4 regions of the Bradyrhizobium sp. HKCCYLS3077 genome follow, and region 3 is predicted to be linked to each of the others. Evidence: predicted binding sites of a transcription regulator. Region 3 holds the regulator's gene; each other region holds the start of a gene.

The links. The regulator PhoB, encoded in region 3, activates phosphate uptake and scavenging genes when phosphate is short. The targets are predictions, from matches to a motif close to TGTCATNNANCTGTCAT.
Region 1: a site for PhoB is predicted at 2,182-2,198, ahead of ACQR0Z_RS19745 (RNA degradosome polyphosphate kinase). Genes of this name have one in related genera too.
Region 2: a site for PhoB is predicted at 1,862-1,878, ahead of ACQR0Z_RS33635 (esterase-like activity of phytase family protein). Genes of this name have one in related genera too.
Region 4: a site for PhoB is predicted at 2,344-2,360, ahead of ACQR0Z_RS20130 (DUF47 domain-containing protein). Genes of this name have one in related genera too.

Annotation. Positions count from the first base shown of each region.
Region 1 is NZ_JBNPTH010000004.1:762,632-766,032, reverse strand. It holds gene ACQR0Z_RS19745 (RNA degradosome polyphosphate kinase) at 1-2,112, opposite strand, end outside; gene ACQR0Z_RS19740 (chromosomal replication initiator DnaA) at 2,251-2,928, opposite strand; gene ACQR0Z_RS19735 (CDP-alcohol phosphatidyltransferase family protein) at 2,985-3,401, opposite strand, start outside.
Region 2 is NZ_JBNPTH010000012.1:69,107-72,507, forward strand. It holds gene ACQR0Z_RS33620 (sulfite exporter TauE/SafE family protein) at 1-38, opposite strand, end outside; gene ACQR0Z_RS33625 (TetR/AcrR family transcriptional regulator) at 79-906, opposite strand; gene ACQR0Z_RS33630 (DMT family transporter) at 863-1,816, shown strand; gene ACQR0Z_RS33635 (esterase-like activity of phytase family protein) at 1,936-3,291, shown strand; gene ACQR0Z_RS33640 (methyl-accepting chemotaxis protein) at 3,348-3,401, opposite strand, start outside.
Region 3 is NZ_JBNPTH010000003.1:117,029-120,429, reverse strand. It holds gene ACQR0Z_RS12420 (trypsin-like serine protease) at 1-1,253, opposite strand, end outside; gene phoB (phosphate regulon transcriptional regulator PhoB) at 1,348-2,055, opposite strand; gene phoU (phosphate signaling complex protein PhoU) at 2,072-2,788, opposite strand; gene pstB (phosphate ABC transporter ATP-binding protein PstB) at 2,817-3,401, opposite strand, start outside.
Region 4 is NZ_JBNPTH010000004.1:843,935-847,335, forward strand. It holds gene ACQR0Z_RS20120 (peptide chain release factor 3) at 1-300, opposite strand, end outside; gene ACQR0Z_RS20125 (anion permease) at 636-1,643, opposite strand; gene ACQR0Z_RS20130 (DUF47 domain-containing protein) at 1,658-2,302, opposite strand; gene ACQR0Z_RS20135 (branched-chain amino acid ABC transporter permease) at 2,446-3,401, opposite strand, start outside.

The DNA.
Region 1 (3,401 bases), on a different contig from region 3:
ATTCGTCATGAAGTAATTGTGCAGGTTGAACGGCTCCTCGCCCTTCGCGGCCTTCATACGCGTTGACGACCCATCCGGCAACAATTGCCAGCTCTGCTCGGTGTCCTTGAGGTTGGCGACCATGATCTGCTCCAGCACCTGCTGGTGCACGGTCGGGTTCTGCAGCGGGCACAACACCTCGACGCGGCGGTCGAGATTGCGCGGCATCATGTCGGCCGAGGAGATATAGACGGCGGCCTTGGCGCTCGGCAGGCCCTGTCCCATGCCGAAGCAGTAGATGCGGCCATGTTCGAGGAAGCGGCCGATCACCGATTTGACGCGAATATTGTCGGACAGGCCGGGAATGCCGGGCCTGAGGCAGCAGATGCCGCGCACGATCAGGTCGATCGAGACGCCGGCCTGCGAGGCCTCGTACAGCGCGTCGATGATATCAGGATCGACCAGCGAGTTCATCTTCATCCAGATCACGGCCGGCTTGCCCTGGCGGGCAAAGCTGGTCTCGCCATGGATGTGCTCGATCATGCGCTTGCGAAGCGTGAGCGGCGACACCGCCATTTTCTCGATGTCGATCGGCTCGGCATAGCCGGTGATGTAGTTGAACACCCGCGTCACGTCGCGGCCGATCACCGGGTCAGAGGTGAAGTAGGACAGGTCGGTGTAGATGCGCGCCGTCACCGGATGATAGTTGCCGGTGCCGGTGTGCACATAGGTGGTCAGGCTGCCGCCCTCGCGGCGCACGACCATCGACAGTTTCGCATGGGTCTTCAGCTGCAGGAAACCATAGACGACCTGCACGCCGGCGCGTTCGAGGTCGCGCGCCCAGCGGATGTTGGCTTCCTCGTCGAAGCGTGCCTTGAGCTCGACCAGCGCGGTGACCGATTTGCCGGCCTCCGCCGCTTCCACCAGCGTGCGCACGATCGGCGAGTTATTTGAGGTGCGGTACAGCGTCTGCTTGATGGCGACGACATCGGGATCGCGCGCCGCCTGCTGCAGGAATTGCACGACGACGTCGAACGACTCGTAGGGGTGATGGACGATCAGGTCCTTCTGCCGGATCGCAGCAAAAATGTCGCCGCCATGGTCGCGCACCCGCTCGGGATGGCGCGGCACATAGGGCGCGAATTCCAGGTCGGGCCGGTCGACGCGGGTCAGCTGCGACAGCTCGTTCATCGCCAGCACGCCGTCGACCACGAACACCTCGTCGTCGGTGGTCGCCAGCGCATCCTGCACGAAGTGGCGCAGCTCCTCCGGCATGTTGGCCTCGATCTCGAGCCGGATCACCGAGCCGCGGCGGCGGCGCTTGAGCGCGGTCTCGAACAGCCGCACCAGATCCTCGGCCTCTTCCTCGATCTCGATCTCGCTGTCGCGGATGATGCGGAAGGCGCCCTGGCCCTTGACCGTGTAGCCGGGGAACAGGCGGCCGATGAACAGGCTGGTCGCCTGTTCCAGGGTGATCAGGCGGATCACGCCGTCCTTGGCGCCGGGGAAGCGGATGAAGCGGTCGATCTTGCCGGGCATGCGGATCAGCGCGTTCATCGGCCGGCCGTCGGCGGTGCGCGTGAGCTGCAGCGCCACGGTGAAGCCGAGGCTCGGGATGAACGGGAACGGATGCGCCGGGTCGATCGCGAGCGGCGTCAGCAGCGGGAAGATGTTGGCGAGGAAGTGGTCCTCGATCCAGGCCCGCTCGCTCTTGGTGACATCCTGGCCGTCGACCAGCACGATGCCGAGCTCGGCGAGAAACTTGCGCAGGTCGCGCCAGATCGCCTGCTGGTCGATCGCGAGCTGCGACACGGTCTCGTTGATCAGCTTCAGCTGCTCGATTGGCGTCAGCCCGTCCGGGCTGCGCTCGGCAATGCCCTCGCGCACCTGGGCGCGGATGCCGGCGACGCGGACCATGAAGAATTCATCAAGGTTGTTGGCTGAAATCGACAGGAACCGCACCCGCTCCAGCGCCGGGTGCCGCGGATTGACCGATTCCTCGAGCACGCGACGATTGAAATGCAGCCAGGACAGTTCCCGGTTGATGAAGCGCTCGGGGCTCGAGGCGATCTCGATCCCGGCAGCCGTAACCGACTCTTGTGCTGCAATCTCAGTCACTTGCTCAATATCCATCAGAACTCGATCCATATTCGGTCACGGCGCCAAATCAGGGCGCGAGTGCCAACCAGTAGCGCAAGCCGTATGACAGAGGGATGACGTCGCCGGCACCATTGAGGTTCCGGCGAAGGCCGCCGTCAAGATGGCCGGCGGTCACACGCTGCGGAGCAGCTCGGCCGCCAGGGCACGGGTAACGGGCCGTCCGAGCCGCAGCGACTCATTGTCGAGCATCGCGATGGTCTCGCGCGCAGCCGCATAGGATCGCTCGATGCGGCTCGCCAGGTAGCTCACGACCGTCTCGTCGATCGAAAGCTGCCGGTCGGCCGCGAGCTTGACGATCAGGGCTCGGAACAGCTGGTCGTCGGGCGGCAGCAGGGTGACCACCGGGACGGCGCGCAGCCGCGACCTCAGGTCGGCCAGCGCAATCGGCAGGCTCGCCGGTGCCTCGCGGGCGGTGATCAGCACGAAGGCTTCGTCCTGGCGCGCCAGGTTCAGCAGATGAAACAGGGCCCGTTCATCGAGATCGGCGGCCGTGAGGTCCTCCAGCACCAGCGCGCCGGTGGCGAGCGCCCCGGGGACGGCGCCGGCCTCCAGCGCATGCGCCGACAGCGAGCGGGCGCCGGCCTGCTCGGCCCAGATCGCGGCGAGATGGCTCTTACCGGAGCCGTCGGGGCCGACCAGGAACATCGTCCGGGCCGGCCATTCCGGCCATGCGTCGACCAGAGCGAGCCCGGCCGCGTTGCCGGGACCTTCGAAGAAGTTGTCCCGCGTCAGGCTCTCCTCGTGCGGCAGGGCAAGGGCCAGCTGGCGAGGGGGAATGTGGCTGGCCAAGATCGACGTGCTCCGTAACGTGGCGTGCCCGAGGTCCGCGACAGCTCTTGAGAGGATCAGCGGACTTCAATGGTGCTCATGTGGCGCACCCAGTCGACCAGATACAGCCCGACCGACACGAGCGTAAAGACCGTGACCAGCACCATCAGCACCGCGTCGTAAGGCTTGGGCTCGAAGCCGAAGCTGAGTGAGGCGAGCACGAGCGCGGCAAATCCGACCTGGGCTGCCGTGTTCAGCTTGGAGACCATCAACGGCTTCATCGCGACCGGCCGGTCGAACAGCCAGGAGACGATCACCGCGGCCACGATCATGATGTCGCGCGAGACCACCAGGATGACGATCCAGCGCGGGATGGCGCCCCAGATGCCGAGCGTGACGAAGATCGAAACCAGCAGGGCCTTGTCCGCCAGCGGGTCGAGCAGGGCGCCGAGCTCGGAGCGGAGATTGAATCGCCGCGCCAGGAAGCCGTCGAC
Region 2 (3,401 bases), on a different contig from region 3:
CCGGTGCCGAGGCCGCCCAGGAGATCGAGTCCGCTCATCATCTCGTCCTCCCGGGAGACTTCGGCAACGTCGCGGGCATCATCGTTTCGGCGCGAGCCCGGCCAGCAACACCTCGAAGCTGGCCAGCGCCTCGGCCGGCGAAAACGGCTCGCCCCACAGCCGCTGCAGCACGAAGCCCTGGAACATCGCGACCATGGTGCGTGCCATACTGCGCGGGTTGACCGCGCGGTCGATCACGCCGAGCCGCCGGCCGCGCTGCAGAAGCTCGGCGATGACCGCGATCGGCTTGCGGACGCCATCCACGACCTGATCGCGGACGGCATCGTCGCACAGCGCCTCGGCCCAGAGCTGCAGGGCAATCCGTCGGCTGCGCAGCCCCTCCTCCTTCTGCATGTCCGCCAGCGAGGCGCGCGCGATCGCGCGCAGGCCTTCGAGCGGGTCCTGACTGTCGCGCGCGGCCGCGAGCAGCGCCGCATCGCGGGCATGGCGATGCTCACCGATCGCCTGGATCAGTTCCTCCTTGCTGGCGAAATGGCCGTAGATGCCGCCGGCACTGAGGCCGGACTCGGCGATCACGTCGGCAATCGTCGTCTGGTGGAAGCCCTGACGCGCGAAGCAGGCCGCTGCGGCGCGCAGGATTTCTTCGCGGCGGGCGGCCATCGTCGCCGGCTTCAGCTTCGGCATGCGCACCTCCTGGCCGAGCGACCAATCGCCTTCGAGCACAATCACCATACAAAACGAATATTCGTTTTGTAAAGAGGGGACGTTCTGCCGCCTTTCGGCATGGCGGCAATCCGCCGGGCGCTCTTGTCTCCGCCGCGCTTTCGGGCACAACTCGGCCCGCGCAACAGAAGCCGAATCCTTGCCCGCCCCATCCCAGTCCACATCGCCGGTCGCCTGGCTCAACAACCAGCCTTATCTGCTGCTCACGCTGGCCTCGCTGTTCTGGGCGGGCAACATCGTGCTGGCGCGCTATGTCGCCGGCCACGTGCCGCCGCTGACCTTGTCGTGCATTCGTTGGATCGGAACCTTCCTGATGCTATGGCCGTTCGCGCGGGAGCATCTGGCGAAGGACTGGCGTACCCTGCTCGCGCATTGGCCGCTGATCCTGCTGTTCGCGCTCACCGGCTTTGCGATCAACAACGCGCTGTCCTACTGGGCGATGCAATATACTCAGGCGCTCAACGGGCTGCTGATCCAATCGTCGACGCCGCTATTCGTGGCGCTGTGGTCGCTGCTGCTGTTCGGCGTGCGGCTGACCTGGGGGCAACTCGCGGGCATCGCGATGTCGCTTGTCGGCGTGCTGGTGATCCTGCTGCGCGGCGATCTCGGCGCGCTCGCGGGCATCCAATTCAATCGGGGTGACCTGATGTTCGCCGGCGCGCTCTGGGTGTTCGGGCTCTACTCGGCGGCCATGACCCGCAAGCCCGCAGTGCACCAGTTGTCACTTATCTCATCGTGCACGGCGGCCGGCGCCGTGCTGCTGCTGCCGCTCGCGGCCTGGGAATACAGCTCCGGATTCGTGCTGAGGCTCGACCTGCTCTCGATGCTGACGCTCGGCTACGTCATCGTGTTCGCCTCGACGCTCGCCTATCTGTTCTTCAACCGCGGCATCAGCCTGATCGGACCGAACCGCGCCGCACCGTTCCTGCATCTGGTGCCACTGTTCGGCTCGGTGCTGGCGATCCTGCTGCTCGGCGAAGAGTTGAAGCTGTTCCACCTCGCAGGCTACGCGCTGGTCATCGCCGGTGTGATCATCGCTTCGCGCGTGCCGCTCAAGCAGCCCCGCGCCGCCGGAGAGGCGCCCAAGAACTAAGCGTGCGGCAACACGCCCCAGGACGAACAGCGCGCATCATCCGGCTGTCATGGAACTGTCAACGGAGCGTCAGGGCGCCTGTTCAGAACCACGCGTGGTTCAAGCTCAGGAGGCTTTCCATGCATCGATTTTTTCTGACGACCGTGGCCGCTCTGGCCCTCAGCACCGGCGCCGCGCTCGCCCAGGGCGAAGGCGAATTCCCCGCCAAGCTCGCTGGCCACGCCGTGCTGCCAGCCGAGTCCTTCATCGACGCGCCCGCCGACGCTCCGGACGATCTCAAGACCTCCGGCAAATACACCACTGGCAAGCGCGTCGAGGCGATCGGCACCGTGATGGGCAAGTCCTACGAGCGGCCGACCAGCGTGTCGCTGCCGTTCAAGGGACAGCCGCTGCAGGGGCATTCCGGCATCAAGACAATGGCCGACGGCACGTTCTGGGTGCTGACCGACAACGGCATGGGCTCGCGCTACAACTCCCCGGACTCGATGCTCTATCTCAATCATCACAAGATCGACTGGACCGCCGGCAAGGTGGAGCGGCTCGCGACCATCTTCCTGCACGATCCCGACAAGAAGGTGCCGTTCCGCATCGTCCACGAGAATACGGCCAAGCGCTATCTGACCGGTGCCGATTTCGACACCGAGGGCTTCCAGATCATCGGCGATCACATCTGGATCGGCGACGAGTTCGGCCCCTACCTTATCAAGGCGGACAAGAGCGGCAAGGTGCTCGCCGTATTCGAGACGGTTGCTGACGGCAAGCCGGTGCGCTCGCCCGACCATTGGGCGGTCCAGTCCCCCGGCGCGCCCGGCGCGAGCTACACCAACGTCAATCTGCGGCGCTCGAAGGGCTATGAGGGCTTCGCGGCATCCACCGACGGCAAGTTCATCTACGGCCTGCTGGAAGGGCCGCTGTGGGACGCCGAGAAGAAGGATTGGGAGAAGGTCGACGGCAAGGAAGCCTCGCGCATCCTCGAATTCGACGTCGCCGCGGAAAAGTTCACCGGCCGCTATTGGCAATATGTGTTCGAGCAGAACGGCAACGCCATCGGCGACTTCAACATGATCGACCCGACACAGGGCCTGATCATCGAGCGTGACAATGGCGAGGGCACCGCTGACAAGGCCTGCCCGCAGGGCACCCGCGGCGACAACTGCTTCCCTGACTTGGCCAAGTTCAAGCGCGTCTACAAGATCGAGCTTTCGGACGCCAATGTCGGCAAGCCGGTCCGCAAGATCGCCTATATCGACCTGATGAAGATCCGGGATCCGGACAAGAAGGCGCGCAAGCCGCTGAATGACGGCGTGCTCGCCTTCCCATTCTTCACGATCGAGAATGTCGATCGCGTCGATGACACCCACATCATCGTCGGCAACGACAACAACCTGCCGTTCTCGTCGAGCCGCGATCCCAACAAGGCCGACGACAACGAGTTCGTGCTGCTCGAGGTGGGCGACTTCCTGAAGGCGAAGTAAGCGCCTCACCATCGTGAGCGTCGCCGTTGTCCCCAAGGGCAACGGCGACGGTTCGATCAGGCCGTCCGCACCTTGGCCATGAAGCCGTCGACGGCCTGCTGCAGCAGGCC
Region 3 (3,401 bases):
GGCGCGGCGAACATCAGCCGGGTCTCCTCGTGGAACGCCGAAAAGATGCCGACCACCACCGGCTCGCCGCCGATCTCGGCCAGGATCGGCGAGCCCGAGTAGCCGAAATTGGCGAGGCAATGCACGGTCAGCAGACGGGCGTCCTTGGTCATGCCGGCGCTGCAATTACGCTGGCCGGTCGGCGAATAGCGCCGCTCCTGACCGTAGCCGATCTCGGAGATCGTGCCCGCCTTGGTCGCAGCCGCGAGCTCGTCGCGGCCCACGGACTTCACTGCCACCGGCTTCGAAGGCAGCGCATCCTTCAGGATGATCAGGGCCCAGTCGGCCGGCGAGCGGTCGATCGACCATTTGTCGTGCTGGGTCGGTATGAACTCAGGCGCGACGATCAGCTTGTCGGCAACCGACGAGGCCGCGGGCGTGCCCTTGTTCATGCCCGCCAGGAAATGGACGTTGCCGGGGCTGACCTGGGTGAGACCGTTGAAGACACAATGCGCCGCCGTCAGCACCACGCGCGGCGCCACCAAGGTGCCGGTGCACGAGCCTCCCGTACTGTATTGCGCCACGGTCACGACACCGATCGATGATGCCGGCCAGGAGGTGGGATCGACGACGTCGCCGAAGTGGCGGTCGAGCCCGAGCAGTTGCTCCGCGCGCGGATTGGCGATGCCGGCATCTGCCGATTCCGGCTTCGGCCGCCACGCCGCAATGGTGGCCTCGGCTTGCTGCCGCTGCGCTTCGCTGAGCTTCACTCTCTGGATCTCGCGGCCGGCCGACCTGACGCCGCTGCGTCCGGCCATCACCAGCCAAGCATAACCCTGGATGACGTCCCTGGTCATGACCTCGCCGTCGAGCATCATCAGGCCGAGCATGTATTGCGACTGGGCAAAGCCCTGCGCCGCCGCGCGGTTGAACCAGCGCGCGGCTTCGCCGTGATCGCGGGCGGCGCCTTCCCCGTTGAAATAGGCGATGCCGAGATAATGCTGGGCGACGGCGAGCCCTTGATCGGCGGCCTTGCGGTACCAGACCAGCGCCTCCGCCTGGTTGCGCGGGGCGCCCAGGCCGAAGGCCTGCATGAATCCGACATTGAATTGCGCGCGCGCATCGCCCTTGGCGGCGAGCGGCTGGAGCCGGCGCAACGCCGCCGCCGGCTGTCCATTCGACGCCGCAGCGACGGCGTCCTCGAGCTCGGCGGCTGCGGCATTGCCGGCAGCCACAAGCAACAAGGCCAACAAGATAGCGAGCGTCCTGATCATTGCGTCTGCCGAGGTCCGACCATGATGATGGGAACTCGATCACACAGGATCAAGACGGCAACGGCGTGACCGCGCGATCAGGCCTGCTCGCCCGTCACGCCTGCTCCGACTTGGCGAACCGATCATCCAGCGCATAGCCCGCGCCGCGCACGGTGCGGATCGGATCCTGCTCGCGGCCGGGATTGAGCAGCTTGCGCAGCCGGCCGATATGCACGTCCACCGTGCGCTCGTCGATATAGATGTCGCGGCCCCAGACGCTGTCGAGCAACTGCTCGCGGCTGAACACGCGGCCGGGATGCTCCAGGAAGAATTCGAGCAGGCGGTATTCGGTCGGGCCGAGATCGATCGGCCGGCCCGAACGCGCGACGCGGCGCTTCTCGCGGTCGAGCTCGATGTCGCCATAGGACAAGACGGTCGCCAGCCGCTCCGGGCTCGCGCGCCGCAGCAGGCCCTTTACGCGCGCCAGCAGCTCCGGCACCGAGAACGGCTTGACGATGTAATCGTCGGCGCCGGTCGCAAGCCCCCGCACACGCTCGCTCTCCTCGCCGCGCGCGGTGAGCATGATGATCGGCAGCTGCTTGGTCTCGGACCGCGCCCGCAGCCGCCGGCACAGCTCGATGCCGGACAGGCCCGGCAGCATCCAGTCGAGCACGACCAGATCGGGCACGCGCTCCTTGAGCCGCGTGTCGGCCTCGTCGCCGCGCGCCACGGTCTCGACCTCGTAGCCTTCGGCCTCGAGGTTGTAGCGCAGCAGCGTCGTCAGCGCCTCCTCGTCCTCAACCACCAGAATTCGCGCACCCATGTCGAAATCGTCTTTCTCAGTTACCGGGGATCGTGGTCGCGAAGCTGGTCATGTCGCCCTTCGGGCGCTTGTCCATGATCTGCTGGCCCTCGATCATATAGAACACCGTCTCGGCGATGTTGGTGGCGTGGTCGCCCATCCGCTCGATGTTCTTGGCGCAGAACATCAAATGGATGCAAAACGAGATGTTGCGCGGGTCTTCCATCATGTAGGTCAGGAGCTCGCGGAACAGCGAGGTGCAGATCGCATCGACCTCCTCGTCGCCCTTCCACACCGTCATCGCCGCCGGCAGGTCATGCGCCGCATAGGCGTCCAGCACCGTCTTGACCTGCGACTGCACCAGGTCGGTCATGTGCTCGAGGCCGCGGATCAGCTTCAGCGGATGGAAGTCGCTCTCCAGCGCGGCGACGCGCTTGCCGATGTTCTTGGCGAGGTCGCCGATGCGCTCCAGATCGGTGGCGACGCGCATCGCGCCGACGATCTCGCGCAAATCCACCGCCATCGGCTGGCGGCGGGCGATCGTCAGCACCGCGCGCTCCTCGATGATGCGCTGCAGCTTGTCGACCTCGGCGTCGGCGGCGACCACCTTCTGGCCGAGCGCCACGTCGCGCCGCACCAGCGCGTCGACGGAATCGACGATCAGCCGCTCGGCGAGGCCGCCCATCTCCGACACCAGCCGGGTGAGGTCCTGCAGATCGCTGTCGAACGCCTTGGCGGTATGTTCACTGGCCATGTTGATCTCCTGAAGAATGCTGTCGGCGTCAGCCGAACCGGCCGGTGATGTAGTCCTGGGTCCGCCGATCGCTCGGCGAGGTGAAGATCTTGCTGGTCTCGTCGAACTCGATCAGCTCGCCGAGATACATGAAGGCGGTCTTGTCGGAGACGCGGGCCGCCTGCTGCATGTTATGGGTGACGATCGCGATCGTATAGTTCTCCGCGAGCTCCTGGATCAGCTCCTCGACCTTGGCGGTCGAGATCGGGTCGAGCGCCGAGCACGGCTCGTCGAACAGGATCACCTCGGGCCGGACGGCGACCGTGCGCGCGATGCACAAGCGCTGCTGCTGGCCGCCGGACAGCGACAGGCCAGAGGCGTTGAGCTTGTCCTTGACCTCGTTCCACAGCGCGCCGCCGCGCAGCGCCTTCTCGACGCGGTCGTCCATCTCGGACTTCGAGATCTTCTCATAGAGCCGGATGCCGAAGGCGATGTTCTCGTAGATCGTCATCGGGAACGGCGTCGGCTTCTGGAACACCATGCCGACCCGCGCGCGCAGCAGATTGAGATCGAGCTTGGGATCGAGGATGTTGGTGTTGTCCAGCATCAGCTGGCCGGTGGCGCGCTGGCCCGG
Region 4 (3,401 bases), on a different contig from region 3:
CGGCGTGTCCAGGAGGTTATAGACCAGTCCCTCGAACTCGAAGGTCATCACCGAGGTGACGACCGAAATGCCGCGGTCGCGCTCGATCTTCATCCAGTCGGAGCGGGTGTTGCGCCGCTCACCCTTGGCCTTCACCTGGCCGGCGAGATTGATAGCGCCGCCGAACAGCAGCAGCTTCTCGGTCAAGGTGGTCTTGCCGGCGTCCGGATGCGAGATGATGGCGAAGGTGCGCCGGCGCGCCACCTCGTCGGAGAGCGGCGAACGGGACGGCTGTTCGGTGGTGACGGCGGTATCGGACATGGGGCGGCGGACGTCGGTTCGGGGCCAAAGAGCGGCGATGTCGTGGGAAAAGCGCGGGCTCACGGCCGCCGCGCGCCCTCCATATAGGCGTTTTGCACCGCAACTCCAACCGGGGAGTTAAACAGCTGCCCGCCGGGCACGCCCGGACTGGCACCCCGCCCGCGGCCGTCCTTCGAGACGCGCGCAAAACGGCGCGCTCCTCAGGACGAGGTCCGAATGTGCAGCGAAATACCTAGACTCGGCAAAATCCCAACCCTCATGGTGAGGAGCGCCGCCTTTGCGGCGCGTCTCGAACCATGAGGCCCCGAACGCCTCCAGACGGCTGTCCCGCCGGATCAGTGCCGCAGCACCGACACCAGCCAGAAGGTTGCGGCCGAGACGATCGCCGAGGCCGGAATCGTGAAGATCCAGGCATAGACGATGGATCCGGCGACGTTCCAGCGCACGGCAGAGGCCCGGCGGGCGGCGCCGACGCCGACGATGGCGCCGGTGATGGTGTGGGTGGTCGAGACGGGCACGCCGAGGAAGGTCGCCAGGAACAGCGTGATGGCGCCGCCGGTCTCGGCGCAGAAGCCCTGCATTGGGTTCAGCTTGGTGATGCGCAGGCCCATGGTGCGGACGATGCGCCAGCCGCCCATCAGGGTGCCCAAGGCCATCGCCGCCTGGCACGACAGCACGACCCAGAACGGCACCGTGAAGTGCTCGCCCAGATGGCCCTGCGAGTACAGCAGCACGGCGATGATGCCCATCGTCTTCTGCGCGTCGTTGCCGCCGTGCCCGAGCGAATACAGCGACGCCGAGGCGAATTGCAGGATGCGGAAGGCGCGGTCCACGGCGAAGGGCGTCGAGCGCACCGAGGCCCAAGACACGATCGCGACCAGGATCATCGCCAGGATCAGCCCGACCAGCGGCGACAGCACGATCGCCAGCACCGTCTTCGACAGGCCGCTCCACACCGCGGCCGAGAGTCCCGCCTTGGCGATCCCCGCCCCGACCAGGCCGCCGATCAGTGCGTGCGAGCTCGACGAGGGAATGCCGGCCGCCCAGGTCACGAGGTTCCAGACGATGGCGCCGACGAGGGCGGCGAAGATCACCTGCGCATCGACAATGGCGGGATCGATGATCCCGGTGCCGATGGTCTGGGCGACGTGCAGGCCGAACACGCCGAAGGCGATGAAATTGAAGAACGCCGCCCAGAACACCGCGTATTGCGGCCGCAGCACGCGGGTCGAGACGATGGTCGCGATCGAATTGGCGGCATCGTGCAGGCCGTTCAGGAAGTCGAAGGCAAGCGCGACGGCGATGAGGCCGACCAGGATGGGAAGGCCGAGATGAGCGTCCACGGCGCGTCCCTACCCTAGACCTGTTCGATCATGATCGAATTGATCTCGTTGGCGACGTCGTCGAAGCGATCGGCGACCTTCTCCAGATGATCGTAGATCTCGGCGCCGACGATGAAGTCCATGGTGTTGGCGTTGCGGTGCTTGAGAAACAGTTCCTTCAGCCCGATGTCATGGAGATCGTCGACGCGGCCCTCGAGCTTGGTCATCTCCTCGGTGATCGCGGTGATCATCGGCACGTTCTGGCCGATGGCCTGCAACAGCGGCAGCGCGCGGCCGATCAGATTGGCGCAGTCGACCAGCAAGGTCCCCATCTCGCGCATCGTCGGCTCGAACTCCTTGACCTCGAACAGCACCACCGCCTTGGCGGTCTGCTGCATCTGGTCGATGGCATCGTCCATCGAGGTGATCAGGTTCTTGATGTCGCCGCGATCGAACGGGGTGATGAAGGTGCGGCGAACGGCAGTCAGCACCTCCCGGGTGATGTTGTCGGCCTCGTTCTCGAGCTGGCTGACGCGCTGGCAGTGGGTCAGCACATCGTCGCCGCCCTTGAGCATGTCCTGCAGCGCATGCGCGCCCTGGATCACCACCTTGTTGTGGCGGGCGAACAAATCGAAAAACCGCTCCTCCTTGGGGAGGACGGCGCGAAACCAGTTCAGCATGGGACGAGATCCATCCATTCCGAAACGGGCCAGGGCTGGCCTGTCACGGAAGTGTCATACTCCGGATCACGCCGCAGCAGAAGCGGTGGACGGATGATCCACCACTTTCTGCCCCGCACATAATCTTATTTTAGATCAATGGCTTACAGGGATCGCTTGAACAAATGGGCGATTTCCCCGACCACGCCGCGGCGGAAGGTGAGCACGCAGGCGACGAAGATGACGCCCTGGATGACGGTGACCCACTGCCCGAACCCGGCCAGATATTGCTGCATGGCGATGATCACGAAGGCTCCCACGACGGGGCCAAACACCGTTCCGAGGCCGCCGACGAGCGTCATCAGCACGATCTCGCCGGACATCGACCAGTGCACGTCGGTCAGCGAGGCGTTCTGGGCGACGAACACCTTCAGCGAGCCGGCGAAGCCCGCGATGGTGCCGGACAGGATGAAGGCCAAGAGCTTGTACTGGTCGGTTTTGTAGCCGAGCGAGATCGCGCGCTGCTCGTTCTCGCGGATCGACTTCAGCACCTCGCCGAACGGCGAGTTGATGGTGCGGAAGATCAGCAGGAAGCCGGCGAGGAAGCCGACCAGCACGACGTAGTACAGCGTGACAGGCTTCGACAGGTCGATGAAGCCGAACAGCTTGCCCTGCGGAATGCCCTGGATGCCGTCCTCGCCGTGGGTGAACGGCGTCTGCAGGTAGACGAAGTATAGGAGCTGCGACAGCGCCAGTGTGATCATCGAGAAGTAGATGCCCTGGCGGCGGATCGAGATGTAGCCGGTGACCAGCGACAGCACGAAGGCGCCGGCGACGCCGGTGAGGATGCCGAGCTCCGGCGGGAAACCCCAGACCTTCAGCGCATGCGCGCTGCAATAGCCCGCGGTGCCCAGGAACATCGCGTGGCCGAACGACAGCAGCCCGCCATAGCCGATCAGCAGGTTGAAGGCGCAGGCCAAGAGCGCGAAGCACAGCGCCTGCATCACGAAGAACGGATACAGCCCGGTGAACGGCACGATGGCGAGCAGCGCCGCCATGATGACGAACACGATCATCTCGTCGCGCATCGCGCGCGGGGTGATCGGCAGGGTCTCGTCGG